DNA from 2 places in the Ferdinandcohnia salidurans genome. Region 1 is predicted to be linked to the other one. Evidence: riboswitches for the same ligand, from Rfam matches in the RefSeq annotation. Region 1 holds a riboswitch; the other holds the start of a gene.
What was found. Region 1 has a riboswitch for thiamine pyrophosphate ahead of ACFSFW_RS05480 (3-oxoacyl-ACP reductase). Riboswitches for the same ligand answer to the same signal wherever they lie in the genome.
Positions count from the first base shown of each region.

Region 2: linked by a shared signal. The riboswitch ahead of tenA (thiaminase II) and the one ahead of ACFSFW_RS05480 (3-oxoacyl-ACP reductase) in region 1 are both predicted to bind thiamine pyrophosphate.

Region 1 is NZ_JBHUEK010000007.1:516,392-524,406, reverse strand. Features, by position in the region: gene ACFSFW_RS05500 (alpha/beta fold hydrolase) at 104-1,156, opposite strand; gene ACFSFW_RS05495 (hypothetical protein) at 1,357-1,488, shown strand; gene ACFSFW_RS05490 (DNA alkylation repair protein) at 1,615-2,277, shown strand; gene ACFSFW_RS05485 (hypothetical protein) at 2,298-2,696, opposite strand; TPP riboswitch at 2,833-2,939, shown strand; gene ACFSFW_RS05480 (3-oxoacyl-ACP reductase) at 3,031-3,792, shown strand; gene thiW (energy coupling factor transporter S component ThiW) at 3,814-4,317, shown strand; gene ACFSFW_RS05470 (Na+/H+ antiporter NhaC family protein) at 4,356-5,771, opposite strand; gene ACFSFW_RS05465 (GNAT family N-acetyltransferase) at 5,893-6,426, shown strand; gene ACFSFW_RS05460 (DUF421 domain-containing protein) at 6,471-7,181, opposite strand; gene ACFSFW_RS05455 (Nramp family divalent metal transporter) at 7,314-8,015, opposite strand, start outside.
Region 2 is NZ_JBHUEK010000026.1:121,596-129,610, reverse strand. Features, by position in the region: gene ACFSFW_RS18835 (energy-coupling factor transporter transmembrane component T family protein) at 1-511, opposite strand, end outside; gene ACFSFW_RS18830 (ABC transporter ATP-binding protein) at 532-1,995, opposite strand; gene ACFSFW_RS18825 (ECF transporter S component) at 2,008-2,592, opposite strand; gene tenA (thiaminase II) at 2,618-3,298, opposite strand; TPP riboswitch at 3,399-3,562, opposite strand; gene ACFSFW_RS18815 (YbjQ family protein) at 3,642-3,956, opposite strand; gene ACFSFW_RS18810 (hypothetical protein) at 3,937-4,146, opposite strand; gene ACFSFW_RS18805 (sigmaY antisigma factor component) at 4,143-4,346, opposite strand; gene ACFSFW_RS18800 (YxlC family protein) at 4,333-4,692, opposite strand; gene sigY (RNA polymerase sigma factor SigY) at 4,646-5,209, opposite strand; gene floT (flotillin lipid rafts scaffold protein FloT) at 5,942-7,477, opposite strand; gene ACFSFW_RS18785 (NfeD family protein) at 7,474-8,015, opposite strand, start outside.

The DNA.
Region 1 (8,015 bases):
GATACTAATATGGCTCTTTTAAGCTTACTTTACACATTGCACTCAACAAAAAAAGCCATCTAGCAGGTAGATGGCGGGATTCTCTTACTATAATTAAATTCTGTTATACTGGAGTCGCTAAAAGTTCATTAAGGTGTTTATCAATCTGCTCAAAATAGGCAGGACCATCTGCACCGAATAAGCCAAAATGACCACAATTGCTGTTAATTACACGAAGTTCACTGTTAGCTATCAATTTTTGTTCTGCTTCACAATCACGCGGTGGGAAGAACATGTCTTCATCAATTGGCATAACAAATGTTTTGGCTTGGATTCTTCCAAGTGCTACTTCAAGATTTCCATTTGTCATTCGACTTACATCACCTCGTTGCCATTTCCACGCCATTGTTAATAGGGCGTTTGGATCCATCGCTGCAAAAAGTGGCTGTAAAAAGCCGTTGACGAATTCATCGACAGAATTGACACCAAATTGACGCCATTTTTCCTGTTTGTAAAATTCTGTACTAAGTCCCATAACAGCCCATATTTTAGCATGCCTGTTTAATCCGTCGACCACTTCTGTACAAGACTTGTAGTTTCCATGGTTCCAGCCGGGATCTGAAGTAATCGCTTCGATTAGTGTATCCGTAAAGATGAAATCATGTGTCGTATTCTTGGCAGTACCAGCAATCGGAGCAGCACGTTTAACCATATCGGGATATCTAACTGCCCATTCGTATGTTTGTTGTGCTCCCATTGACCCGCCAACAACTAACTCAATTTCATTGATACCATATTTTTCAGTAAGGAATTGATGCTGAGCTCGTACATCATCAGCAATTCTTACATCTGGGAAATCTGACATACTTATTGGAGCAGGGCTGTTATGAGGTGAGCTTGAAAGACCATTTCCAATTTGGTTAATGATTACGATAAAGTATTTAGAAGGGTCCAATGCTCGTCCTTCGCCGATATATGGTTCATAGGCTTTATTTGTACCAGAAAACCAAGTAGGAATGACAATAGCATTATCTTTTGCTTCGTTAAGTTCTCCGAATGTAGCATAGGCGAGTTGACAGTTTGGAATGATGCCACCTTCCTCGAGTTTGAAATCTCCTAAATTAAATAGTTCATAGGGTCCATGGAATTCTTGTGTATAAAATGAATTTTCGATCAATATAGCAACCACCTTTCTTTTAATGAAATCTATTAATACAATATATAGGTGAAATCTGTTATTAAGAACTACTAGATGGACAAACCTTTAAATAAAATTTGTGAGGTGAAAAAAATTTTTTTCAAAAGGAAGCACATTTTCATAACCTCATCATATACTACTTATTGTGTGAGAAAAATGTTAGAAGGGAAGTACGGAAAATGAGCAACGAGATTAAAACACCAGTGACAAATGATTACAAGGATAGTGAAGGGTATAAAGTAATTGAAGTCAACCTCAACAATCCAACAGAAAACCTATTTGCAGTCGTAACTCCTATTAAAATGCAGTAACAGTAACGAATTCAAAAAACTGTCTTTTCGTACGTATTCTTACATAGAAAAGATAGTTTTTTTATTTTGTAATAAAAGGAGCTTCAAGTACAATTAGGATATCGAATCTTTTAAAGGAGCAATACAATGGACGATTTAAACCATCTCGTTACGATATTCGAAAAACATAGTAATCCCGAAAACGCAGTACCGATGCAAAAGTATATGAAAAACCATTTTCCATTCCTTGGGATAAAAACACCTTTAAGAAGACAATTAACACGTGATTTCTATAAAGAAACAGGTATTTTAAAACAGGATTTAAATCTTGAACTTGTCACACAGTTGTGGATGAAGGATGAACGGGAATACCAATATGCTGCACAGGATTACTTAGTTAAATCTATTAAAAGGATTGATAGTAGCCATTTACCTTTTATAGAGAATCTCATTATTACAAAATCCTGGTGGGATACTGTCGATGTTCTTTCTCCACATCTAGTTGGCAATATAGCTAAAGTAACACCTAGTATAATAGAAGAAAAAATTGAAGGTTGGGCTTTTGGGAAACACTTATGGCTTACACGTTCATCCATTCTTTTTCAGTTAAAATATAAGGAAGAAACAAATGAAACCATCCTCTACAAATACATAAAAGCCAACGCTAATAGTAAAGAATTTTTCATCCAAAAAGCAATTGGCTGGGCTTTGCGCGAGTACTCAAAGACAAACCCTAATTCAGTCCGTCACTTTATAAATGATACAACATTGCCAAAGCTAAGTGTTAGAGAAGGTAGTAAATATATTTAAGGCCAGGAATTTCCCGGCCTTTACTTAATCACTCCTAAAATGGTGTACTTACCAGATTTAAACTGGTATTTGATTTCATAAGTTTCACCTTTACTAAATTGAGCACAAAAATCCTCTACCTCTTTTTTATCTTCGCTATAAAACTGATACACGGAGTAAGGATCACTAACATTACAACTGTACTTTCCATCTCCATTTTTTTCGGATGATACTGATACTTCCTGAATAATTATTGAAGTTTCTTTCTCATAGGAGGGGCGAAGATTACCAGAACTCATGGTCACAACAATAATGAATAATCCTATTAAACTTATAATAAACGCCTTTTTCTTTTCCATTTTCACAAAAAACATAAAGATACCGCAACCAACCGCGCCGATTCCTACTGCAAATAGAGCTATCATTAAGTAAAATAACATCCCAGCACTCCTTTCTATAAATAGAATATTCAGACTGTTATCCATATTATACCATATAATGAATCTTAGAATCTTGAAACCATCAAATACCTTTACATTTTTGCAAGTACATACTATCCTTATAGAAAGAATATTCGTAAACTACTAGGGGTGCCCGACTGGGCTGAGAGAAAAGCGTGCGTTTTTTAACCCTTTGGACCTGATCCGGATTATACCGGCGGAGGAAAGTAGAGTGGAAAATGTCCATTTTCTCTTGATACCTTAAGCCAGGTCCATTTATGTGGAACTGGCTTTTTTGCGTTGTTCTTATTTACTATATGAGGAGGCTACTTGAATGAAACTACAAAATCAGGTTATTCTCGTTACCGGTGGTGCACGTGGATTAGGAAAGGAAATCGTAAAAGCTTTTGCTAATGAAGGGACAAAGGTGGTAATTAACTATTTTCAAAGTGAAGACAAAGCTCGTTCTCTACAAGAAGAAATTGGTAAAAATGCGATTGCCATTCAAGCTGATGTAAGGAATCGTGAACAAGTAAAGAGCCTATTTGTTAAAGCGAAAAATTATTTTGATCAACCTATAACAACCGTTGTAAATAATGCCTTAATCAATTTTCGTTTTGACCCAATCGCAAGAAAGAACGCAGAAAATATTTCTTGGGAGGATTTTCACGCACAACTCGAAGGAGCAATAAAAGGAGCATTACACACAACACAAGCAGCCCTTCCAGACATGAAGGAACTTGGTTTTGGACGTATTGTAACAATTGGTACGAATCTCTTTCAAAATCCTGTTGTTGCTTACCATGATTACAACACAAGCAAGGCAGCACTTTTAGGATTCACTCGGAACATGGCAAAAGACCTTGGTTCATATGGAATAAACGTAAACATGATTTCTGGAGGATTACTTCAAACAACTGATGCGAGTTCTGCAACATCTGAAGAAGTTTTCCAATTGATTAAGGAATCTACACCACTTCAAAAAGTAACAACACCAGAAGATGTAGCAAACGCAGTTCTTTTCTTTGCATCACCTTGGGGTAAAGGGGTAACAGGTCAAAACCTTATTGTTGACGGCGGTTTGGTAATGAATTAAATCAGTAATGGGGGATTCATCTTGAGTAAAACACTAAAAATGACGTTAACAGCAATGCTTGTCGCTATCGGAACAGTTACAAGTCATTTATTTGCCATACCAATAGGCTTCACAAAGGTATTTCCTATGCAGCACTTTATTAATGTCTTGTCAGCGGTTATCTTAGGTCCAGCATATGCCGTGCTTCAAGCTTTTTCTGTGTCCTTACTTCGAAACATGCTTGGAACTGGCTCTTTGTTTGCCTTTCCAGGGAGTATGATAGGGGCTTTTTTAGCAGCATTCCTATATTCCAAAACGGGGAAGGCTTCAATGGCAATGACAGGTGAAATAATTGGAACAGGGTTCTTAGGGGCAATAGCTTGTTACCCAATTGCCACACTTATTCTTGGACAGGATGCAGCCATTTTTGGTTTCATACCTTCGTTTATTTTCAGCTCAATTGTGGGATCTATTTTTGGATTTATCATTGTTGGAATCGTATTAAAAAATCCCGCCTTCAAAACATATCAAGAACGAAACTTCTAATACCTAAAAAAAGACTAAACTTGTATGTTTAGTCTTTTTTAGAACACTAATCCACCAATGATATATAACACAACAGCGATGATTCCCCCTATTGATGAAACCTTCAATTTATATTGTGCATACTCAACTAGATCTAAATCTAAAATTGATGCCGTAGTTATCGTTGTGTCACCAAGTGGGGAAGTCAAAGCTCCAAATGCACCGCTCGCAAAAACAGCTCCGACGGTTAGTGGGATGGAGGCACCAGTTGATAGGGCCAAAGCAATTCCAAGCGGCATAAATAACCCCCAAGTTCCCCAAGAGGAACCAATAAAGTACCCAACAACTGACCCGATTAGAAAAATCGTCGCAGGTGTTAAAAATCCTGGTAAAAATGACCCTAAAGTGGAACTAATAAATTCGGAAAATCCGAGTTCCTCAGCAGATAAAGTAAGAGCCCAAATAAGAATGAGAAGGGTAATCGCCTGCATCATTTGGTTTCCACCATCGTAAAAATGATACATAATTTCATGTAATTTCTGCTTTCGGATCACATAAAACACAAAAGTGAAAATGAGTGTGATAAATACAGCCAGCAGCATGACAAAAGTTGCATCGGCCATTGAAAAAGCTTCAAAGACCGTTTGAGCACCAAGTGATCTGCCGTTTTCCCATAGTAGATAGAGAGATAATCCTAAAAGTAAAAACACCGGTACAATTAAATGCCAAGGTTGCGCTTTTACAAGAGAAAGTTCTTTCTTAATTCCCATTCGGTGAAATTCATGATCATGTTCTTCCTCATCTGCGTGGTGTTGGGATTTATGGCTTTTTTTTGATGGCCAAAACGTTTGGATGATTCCAATAAGAAGCATCACAATCGCATAAAAATTAAACAAAATACTCAATAAAAATACTTGATAGGCTGACATCCCTAAATCAAGTCCTTTAATGCCACCTTCGACAAGTGAAACCATAAATCCAACAAATGCAGTTGCGACAGGTAATAGAACAATAACCGATTCGGTTGAAATATCTAATGTCATCCCGACCTTCTGTTTTGATAGGTTCATTTTTTTTATGAGTTGTTTTATGATGGGTCCAATCATCATAATCCGAAACATTGGCATCATAAAGGTAAAAGGGAGGGTGAGCCAAATTAATCCTAGAAGGCCACGTTCAGTCTTGATTTTCTCTCCAATCCATTCCGTAAATCCTTTGATACCCCCGGCAATGTTCATCATCCCAACTAAACCACCAAAAACATATAAAAAGCTTACGATTTTAATATTAGTTGGATCAGATAGAGTCGTCACAATATATGTAATTGATTGCTGGGTTCCACCTAATATATCAGATGTAACAAGGATTGCCCCAACCAATAATCCTAAAACAAGTCCAGGTAAAATATCCTTTAACCAAATCGCCATACCAATTACAATTAAAAAAGGAATAAGTGAGATCCATGAATGTTCCAAACCATAATCCTCCAATATCGAAAATGTTCATTTGGTTAGTATGACCAATTTGGGAGAGGAGTATTTTTAGTAAGGGGAGTTAAGGGTTATGAAACAGAATTCTAAGGAGGAGAGTTTAGTAATGGATATAGATATTAGAAGGCCGAAAATCGAAGATAAGGATGAGCTTCATCACTTTTTTAGTGATGTCATTATGGACACTTTTGCAAAAGAAAGGATAGCTTATTTAACAAAAGATATAGACGAGGAAATTGAAACAAAAAAGAGTTATCTCCACTGCTATTATGAAAGCGGGGGCAAGAACCGATATTTCCTTCTAGCCACCCATGACAGTACAATTGTCGGAACCATTGAGTACGGGCCTGCAAGTCGTTTAATCTGCAAAACGCATCATGCTTATTCTGGTCTAGTTGAAATTGGAACAGTTTTCGTCCATCCGAAATACCAGAGAAAAGGCATTGGCACCTTGTTATTGCAGTCTATATTTACGATTTTAAAGGATAGGGAGATAGAAGAGTTTTGTTTAGATAGCGGGTATAAGAATGCACAAAAATATTGGGAAAATAAATTTGGTAATCCAGATGTTATTTTAAAGGATTACTGGGGTGAAAGTTTTGACCATATGATATGGAGAATCAAGGTAAGTAAAGATTAGGAGTATACACAGTTTTACGAGAAATGGTATACTCCCTGGAGATTTCAGTAGTGATATAGAAATACTGTCACATTTTCATTTTCATCTATTGTTCCAAGTAGAATTTCATTAAGTGTAACATGTTTGTAGGTGGTTGAAATTTTTTGTAACAGCCAATCTTCATTTTTACCAATTTGCTGTAATTCGTTAAAGTCAATCTTTTTCTCCTTGATTAAAGTCCTAGGATAATTGAAAGGTTTTATAGGTTTGTTAATGGTACTCGGGGTAAATGGTTGGTGTTCACTTTTTAAAAAGATTGAAAAAGAACCACCGGGCTCCCAAAACGCAAGTGCAACCTTCTGAATATCTTCAGTACTCTTCATCCTTAATTCTGATAATAGTACATCAATTGAAATCCGTGCTTTGTTCAAATTTTTATAAAGTATATTTCCATTTTCAATCAGTAGGATAGGAGAGGGGATAAACAATTTTCTTATTCTATGTGAACGTAAACTTAATAAAATACCAATCAAATACAAGATCAAAATTACAGTCATTGTAATCATCGAGCCTTTTAAACCTAAACCCTCATCTGATAATGGATGAGCAATAATATTTCCAATTAGTAAGACAATAACAAAGTCAAGAAGCCCGACCTGAGAAATCGTTCGCTGCCCCATCATTCTAGCTATCACGATAAAGAATGCAAAACCTACAATTGCTCTGAGTATCCATTCAACCGCAGTGAGATGCTCTTGGGAAGCAAAAAAATGCATATCTATTCCACCTTAACCTAATTTTTCCTAGTTAGTTTGTACTAATTAGATTATTACTATTAAATTTTGCAATCTTTAGCACAGCAAAAAAACACTTTCTATCGATGCGAATAGAAAGCGTTTTAATCTACTTTAGAATAATCCTACCAATTGTTGAAATGATAAAATTACAAACAGGATCAAACAAGCTATTAATACAATGTTAGATAGTAAATTATTTCTATACTCTTTTCCAACACGCTTGGAGTTAAGCAACCACAATAAACTTATCGATAAAAATGGCATAAACAGAGCACCAAGCGCACCGTACAAAATTATTAATTCAACTGGTTTACCAAAAAATAAAAGAAGCATAGGAGGGAAGGTTAACCATGCTAAATACGCACGATATGCTGGATCTTTTTCAGTAACTGATCGATGATATTCTTTTTTCATTAGTCGTACAAAATCTGCAAATAGATAAGGAACCCCATTCCAAACTCCTAAAAGAGAAGAAAATGCCGCAGCCCAAAATCCAATTAAGAAGAGCCATGTGAATACGCTACCAAATTTATCCCCAATCATTTCAGATAATTGATATAACCCTTGCTCTCCCTGAATTTCTATTCCACTACCATAGAGAAACTGACTTCCTACTATTAATAGAGAAAGAGTGAACAACGCAGTCATAAAATAGGCTGCCTTTGCGTCTAACCTCATCATCGGAATCCATTCTTTTCCTTTCCAGCCTTTTTCTCTTAACCAATAACCATACGAAGCCATCGTGATTGTTCCACCAACACCACCAATTAGTCCGAGTGTAAGCATGAAGGAACCTTTTGGAACAGTTGGGAC
Region 2 (8,015 bases), on a different contig from region 1:
CGCGCAAGGCATTTTGAATCGTTTGGAACTCCTCCATCATAATGGGAATCAATCGTAGTCCAGCCATAAAGCTATATGCATATTTAGGTGGCAACTTTAGTTGCTGCATCAACGAATAAAACAGAAAAACGGGACGTGTAGTTAAAGCGAACGTTAAGCCTAGACCCGCAAATATAATTCCTCTAAAACCAACAACTAATCCTTTATAAATGCTTTCCTCTGATATTGTAATGAGTCCCAACTTAAAAAGTACCGTCTCTCCTTTACCAAATAGAATCATAGATGATGAGGTTGAAAGAAAAATAAGCAAAAATGGTAAAGTAAATAGTATGATTCGTTTAAATGAATGTCCAGTGAATCCAAAAAATAAGATAAATACGACCAATGAGGTATGAATAAGTAGATGAAGAGTATCGATGAATAATACTGCAATACATAAACTGACTAGCACGAACAGCTTTATACTTGGATTTATTCGATGTAGCCATGTATCTTTACTTAAAATTTCCATGAGTAAATTCCTTTCCCTGATTACACTTGCACGAGACTAAGATTTACTTTTGCCCGATTCAGCAATTGATCTTTGATTAATCTCCCATTCTCAATGGTCCAGCTTCTAGTCGCAAAATACTCTTCAATTTTTTCATCATGTGTAACCATTATGATCGTTTTGTTCTTTTGTCTATAATCTTCTAGTAAAGAAAGAAGTGCAAACGTATTTTTTGAGTCAAGTCCAAATGTAGGCTCATCTAGTAGAAGAATTTGCTGATCTCTTACAATTGAGGCTGCTACACTTAATCTTCTTTTTTGCCCCATAGATAATTGGTAAGGATGTTTATTTTGATGCTCTATGAGGTGAAAGATTCGAAGTAGTTCCTCTACAGTCTCAGATATTTCTCGTTCATTTCGTTTATCAATTCTTAATGAATACGCAATTTCTTCATAAACAGAGTTTGTTACAAATTGAAGCTCAGGGTTTTGAAATACAAAGGTCATGAGTTGATCGAGCTTCTTTGAAGATGTAACTACTTCTCCAAAAAATGAATAGTGACCTTTTGTTTGAATGAATTGCATTAGAGAGTGAAGCAGGGTACTTTTCCCAGCACCATTTCTCCCCTTGACCACAATCCATTCTCCTTCATGGACTTGAACATCGTTCACATATATTTTTTCCTTTTTCTGTCTATATCCCTTAAATTCCTCAAGGCGAATAGATGGATGATTAAAACCTTCTGTATTTACATATTCCATCCATTTAAAGTCTTGAATAAAGTGCTCCCAGACCCCCGGATACCAAATACCTTGCTCTTTGATGAGTGTTTTATAGCTAGAAAAAATTTCAGCTTTTGAACCATCAGCAATGATTTCTCCAGATTCATTAAAAAGGATAATTCGATCAACAATTGGAAGGACGTGGTCTAGTTTGTGCTCTACGATGACTACTGTTTTATCCTCCACAACATTTCTTATAACTTCCCAAATTTCCTTTGTACCCAGTGGATCAAGCATGGATGAAGGCTCATCTAAAAATAATACATCCGGCTCTAATGCCAAGACAGATGCTATGGCTAAACGTTGTTTCATGCCTCCAGACAAAGTTTGAATGTTTGTGTGGAAATCTTCTAAATCTAATCCAACTTGCTCTAACAGACTTTTTATCCGTTCGTCCATTTGCTCCCTAGGAATTTGTAGATTTTCTAAAACAAATGCAAGTTCTTCATCAACATATGGCATGCAAAACTGTGAATCAGGATCCTGAAAAACATAGCCCCATTCTTTGGGAATCTGTAACTTATTTACCTTCATTGGTAATTCTATTGAGTTTGGAATAATCCCGCTTAATACTTGAAGGATTGTCGATTTCCCACATCCTGAAGGTCCGAGAATTAATATCTTCTCTCCTTTTTTAATATGGCAAGATAAGTCCTTAAAAAGCAAGGACTTATCTCCAGGAAATGTTAAACGAAGGTTTTCTACAAAGGCAATTGATTCCATATTCGACCCCTTTTATTTTTGATCTAGTGCATCAAAATCACTGCTGGATAGTGGGCGTACAAGTTTTGTTACTCCTGTCATTTCCAACGCACTTACTAGATAGTAAGCAAATACACCGGCAAACAAGATGGAACCTACGAATCTAGCAACTAGGAACAAAATGAGATTCCATGCAGCTAAGTCACCTATTTCTCCATATGCAAAATCCATTATTACTGACCCTAGACAAGAAGCTATAGCTGCCAAGACGACCACAGCAATATTATATTTTTTATATCGAAATAGCATAAACACTGCTTCAGCAAACAGCCCTTGTACAACACCGTACAGCAGAACGGTTAGGCCCCATGGAGACCCTAAAATAAATTCACCTGAGGCAGCTGCAATTTCTGCCAGTAAGGCAACACCCGGTTTACGAATCACAAGATACGCAACAGGCGCTGCAATAAACCACATTCCATAGATTAATTGGTCGGCATGTAGCCCAATGGGCTTTACAACATAATATAAAGAACCCCAAACAATATAAACAATCCCGAATGCAATGGCGATTACGATCGTAACCAAAATATCAGTTAGTTTTAACCCTTTGCTCATTTATACCTCTCCTTTTCTCTTTTGTTCATACAGACATTTTTGCTAGAATAGGCCAGTTTTCTAATTGGTACGCCATTTCCCAAAAGGAGTACTCATATTGACTGCTAATCATAAAATGTTCTTTCATACGGTCTCGATCTTCTTGCGTCGCTTTTTCTGCTAATTTATTTACTCTATCAATCTGTTCTTCTACTAGTTCTTTAAACCAGTCCCCACCATACGCCGCAATCCACTCCTGGTAAATCGGCTCTTCTGGTTTGCAATCTTTAAGTCTTTCACCAATTTCATAATATAGCCAATAGCAAGGTAATAAAGCAGCAATTATATCACCCAAATGGCCAGAATAAGCGGCTCTATACAAGTGTGATGTATATGCATATGCTGTCGGTGCAGGTTTAAAGGTTTTTCTTTCTTCCTCCGTAATCTCAAGTCTCTCCGAAAAACTTTTATGCAGTGCTAGTTCGGCCTCGTAAGTTCCTTGAGCATGAATAGCAAGTCGGTTTGTCGTATGTAAGTCCTCTGCCTTTGCTGCACCTAAAGACTGCACTTTTGCAAAATGAGTTAGGTAATAGGCATCCTGCATGACATAGTAGCGAAAACATTTAATTGGTAATGTACCGTCTCCAATTCCTTTGACAAATGGATGATCAAAACTTGCCTCCCAAATATGGTTTGCCTCTTTACGTATTTCTTCTGAAAATAACATGTTCATTTCTCCTCGCTTTACTGTTATTTACAAAATAAAAAACCACCTTCTTTAACAACGTAAAGAAAGTGGTTTGGATTTAGACATATAAAAAATAAAGAGACCCGTCTACCCACTTCCCTACGCTGGTATCAACCAGATCAGGTTCTAAGGGTCTCAAGGTTATGAAAAATCAATCCTCAATCTCAGCCTTAAAGTAAACGATTTAAAGGTATAAACCCATCCATACATTTACCTTTTTTAAAGGCACCCCTAGTGGAATTACAATTATTTATGCAATTTTTCTTATTTCCAATCATAACATGTTGGAAATAATTATCAAGGCTTTTTTAAGGTTTACTTGTTACTCTACATAAACTGCTGTTCCATATGCAATAATTTCAGATGCATTTTGCATAACAGCTGAGGTTTGCAATCGCATCCCGATTACTGCATTTGCTCCTTTTGCGTTTGCATCTTCCACCATTCGACCAATTGCTTTTTGGCGGGCTTCTTCCAGCATTTCAGTATAATCGGAGATTTCTCCTCCAACAATTGTCTTTAATCCAGCCATAATGTCTTTTCCAATGTGCTTTGACTGAACTGTCCCCCCTCTTACAAATCCTTTTAGTTCTTTTACTTCTTTGCCAGGTACAAAATCAGTAGTCACGATAATCATTTTCGTCATCCTCCTCTTTCTCTCGTTTTCGTTCCCATACTAATAGGGCGAATAATAGAATAATGGCAACCATGTAAAAGGCATAGAATGTCAGTGCCTTTGAAATATCAATGAACAAAAATACAATTCCTACGATTTGTCCTACAATGGCTATCATTAATACAATATATTTTGCAATATCCCTCATCATTCCCTACCTGCTTTACGTCGATAAATTTTTCTAGCAAAAATGAAATAACAAACAAGGGGCATCGGTGTTTGAATTAATCCCCATATTCCCCAAAACCAATAATTATGTCCCCGCTTTCTTGCATCTAAAAATAGCCACAAACCTTGAATAAGTACGATAATCACAACTACTAATAAAAGCAGGGTATTATTCGTATTCATGGACAATCACCCGTTTTCGATAACGAAAGAAGCTATATACTGGCAAGCTAATAGTTGCAATGCCTTGAATGATGATAAATACTAGCGGTAGCTGGAAGAATGCGGATATTAGACATGTCATCAAGAATAGAGCAACCAATATAAATGCGGTTAAATCTCTTCTAAATTTCTTCTTTTGTTTTTGTTGTTCAATTGCAACCATTTGTTCAAATACTTGTAGGTCCGGAGTGAAAACCGAGTAATGATGATCTATTTTAGTAAGAGCTTCATTTATATCTTGAATCGTTTCTTTATCCTCTTCATGTTGTTGTTTGTTGTTTAGTAGGACTAGCTTGTTTTTCTTCATGAGGTTTCAGCTCCTTTCTTACTGTATGGATTCCATTATGTATTCTTGATTTAACAGTACCAATGGCGATATGAAGCATATCAGCGATTTCTTCATACGAATACCCATAATAATGTTTGAGAACAATTGGAATCCGAATTTCATCAGAAAGCCTTCCTAGTGCATTAAGAACATCATTCCAATCCTCAGATTGGTTCTCGAATTGCCACTTCATTTTGCGTAATGCTTGCTCCTGTTGCTGATAATTTTGTTCGCGTTTCTTTTTACGGATATCGTCTATGTATAAGTTCGTCGCAATTGTTATTAGCCATGAGGAGAATTTTGCTTTACCGTTATACATTTTGATTTTTTCCATACTTTTCATCATTGCCTCTTGTGCGATGTCTTCAGCAATATCAGGTTTCATTGTAACTTTTATTAAATACTTAACTAAAAAAGGATAATGCTCTTTAAAAAGCATTGCAAACGCGAGTGAGTCACCACGCTTTGCACTGCGAATTAGTTCCTTTTCATCCATGCATTGAATTCTCCCCCGAGAAGATTTGGTTATTTTTATATTTCGCTAATAGTACGTACGAAGTCATAAAAAAGTTCACTTTCAGTTTTAAAAAGTTTTAATATGTTCATTTTCTACAGTTTAACCCATCCTATCGAATATTACATTCACTCATTTTGACTCAATAATGGAGTTTTCCACTGTTCTTGTCAGAATCATGCTATCATTCGGACTTAAACTTGTGGATTTCCTTTGGCCTTGTCAGAATCACACCCTCTTTCGGACTCGAGCTTGGAGATTTCCTCTGTACTTGTCTGAATCACACCCTTATTCGGACTCATGCTTGGAGTTTCTACTTTGGACTTGTCGGAATCACACCCTCATTCGGACTCGACCTCGGCGTTTCTCCTTTGGCTTTGTCAGAATCACACCCTCATTCGGACTCGACCTCGGAGATATCCTCCGGCATTGTCACAATCACATCCTCATTCGGACTCAAGCCCGAAGATTTCCTCTGACCTTGTCTCAATCACACCCTCATTCAGACTCAAGCTCGGAGATTTCCTCTAGCCTTGTCAGAATCACACCCTCATTCAGACTCAAGCCCGAAGATTTCCTCTGTACTTGTCAGAATCACACCCTTATTCGGACTCAGTCCTGCTGTTTTCCACTATCCTAGACGCAATAGCACTCTGCAAAAAAATCACCAAAAAGAAAAGCAGCTCTTTTAAGTAGGCTGCTTTTCAGTTCATATTATTCTTTTTCTGTTGTCTCTGCTTTTCTCGTTTGGACTAATTCATCCGTTAACTGGTCGATGCTGTTTTTTACATTACCTTTACCTGATAGGTTTTCGATAATTTCTTTTACATCAATACCTGATGATGCTTTTAACGACTCTTGAAGAGTTGACATCAAGTTAGTAGCATAACCTGTTACCTTATTGGCTCCGCTATTTTCCCCATTACTACCAGTATCCACAACTGTAATTTTGTCGATATTTGATAATGGTGCTGCCACTTCTTTCGCATATTGAGGAAGCATTTTAATAACCATATCGAGGATAGCCGCTTTCCCATATTGCTCGAATGCTTCTGCAATTTTTTGTTTTGCTTCCGCTTCTGCAAGACCTTTCAAACGGATAATATCTGCTTCAGATTCCCCTTGTGCACGCTGTGCTTCTGCTTTTGCAAGACCATCAATACGGATTTTTTCTGCTTCCGCTTTTGCCATTGCTTCAATTCGATATTTATTTGCATCTGCTTCTGCTAACTGCTTCGCTTTTTCAGCTTCTGCCGCTTGAACAACTGAGTAACGGTCAGCATCTGCTTTCTTCTTAACCTCTGAATCGTATTGCTTTTCACGACGTAAGATTTCTTTTTCTTCGAGTTCAATTTGCTTCTGTCTTTCAATGATTTGGATTTGCATTTGCTGTTCAGTTACCTCTTGTTTCGCTCTCGCTTCTTCTAGGTGGTATGCTTGGTCAGCACGTGCTTTTGCAATATCCTGCTCTCTACGGTACTCAGCCATTTTTAATTGGTTGATTTTTTCGGCCTCTGCTACTTCTGTTGCGCGCTCTAGCTCAGATTTTTTTGCTTCTTTGTCTGCTTCCGCCCGTTTAATACGGGTTTCCTTATCAGCTTCTGCAGTTGCAATATCCGCATCACGTTTTACCTGAGCAATTCTTGGCTTACCTAGTGAATCGAGGTAACCGTTCTTATCACGAACATCCTTGATTGTAAACGATACAATGATAAGACCCATTTTTGCTAAATCCTGTGATGCAACACGTTGTACTTCTTGTGAAAATTTTTCACGATTTTTATAGATTTCTTCAACGGTCATTGAACCTAGGATTGAACGAAGATGACCTTCTAACACTTCTCTCGCTTCATTTTCTCTATCTTCTTTTCGTTTTCCTAAAAATTGTTCTGCTGCTGTTGCTATTTCAGAAATGGAACCACCGATTTTAATAATTGCTGTTCCATCGGCCATTACCGGTACACCTTGCTCTGTGTATACTTCAGGTGTTTGGACATCTAGTTTACTAGATAAGAGACTTAGTGGTTCAGCCTGCTGGAAGACTGGAAGTACAAAAGTACCGCCACCACGGACAATTTTTATTCGGTTACCGGCTTCATCCACATGAACATTCTTTCCTCCTAAATAACTACCTGTTACAATTAGTGCTTCATCAGGACCAGCCGTTCTGTACTTTGTAACAAATACCCCAATAAGTGCAAGAAGCAAAAATGCGACTACCCCAATTACAATCCATATTCCTGTTGTCATTGTTGATTTCCCCCTTTAATCATCATATTTTGGTAAGGTAAGACGTAGGCAACGCCTTCCTTTACATCTATAATAAGAACCTTTTCATCATATGGAATTGGTTCATTATTAAAGCTCTTTGCAGATTTAGCGATTGTTCCACCGATTCCTTCAATGACAACCTCGCCGAAGCCATCAATCGGGATTGAAGTTATGACTTTACCAATCCTACCCTTTAACTCCTCTTCCCTGTATACCATCGATTCCTCAGCAGAAGACAACGGGATTAATACAAAAACATTTAATAGTGTGACTAAAATAAGTGCTAATACGAGTGAAATAACAAAAATTAATAAACTATGAAAGGAAAGCATTTTTTCAAAAATGTATCCAGATGCGCTTAAAAAGGTGAGAAATGAGAAAATAAGTGTTGGGCTTAAAAAACTATCTGGAAAGATTCCCTCTAAAAAATCGCCAAATAGGATAAAAAGAAGGGTACCAATTCCACTAATGACTAAGCCAATCAAATAGATCGTTTCAATGTCATATCCGAATAATT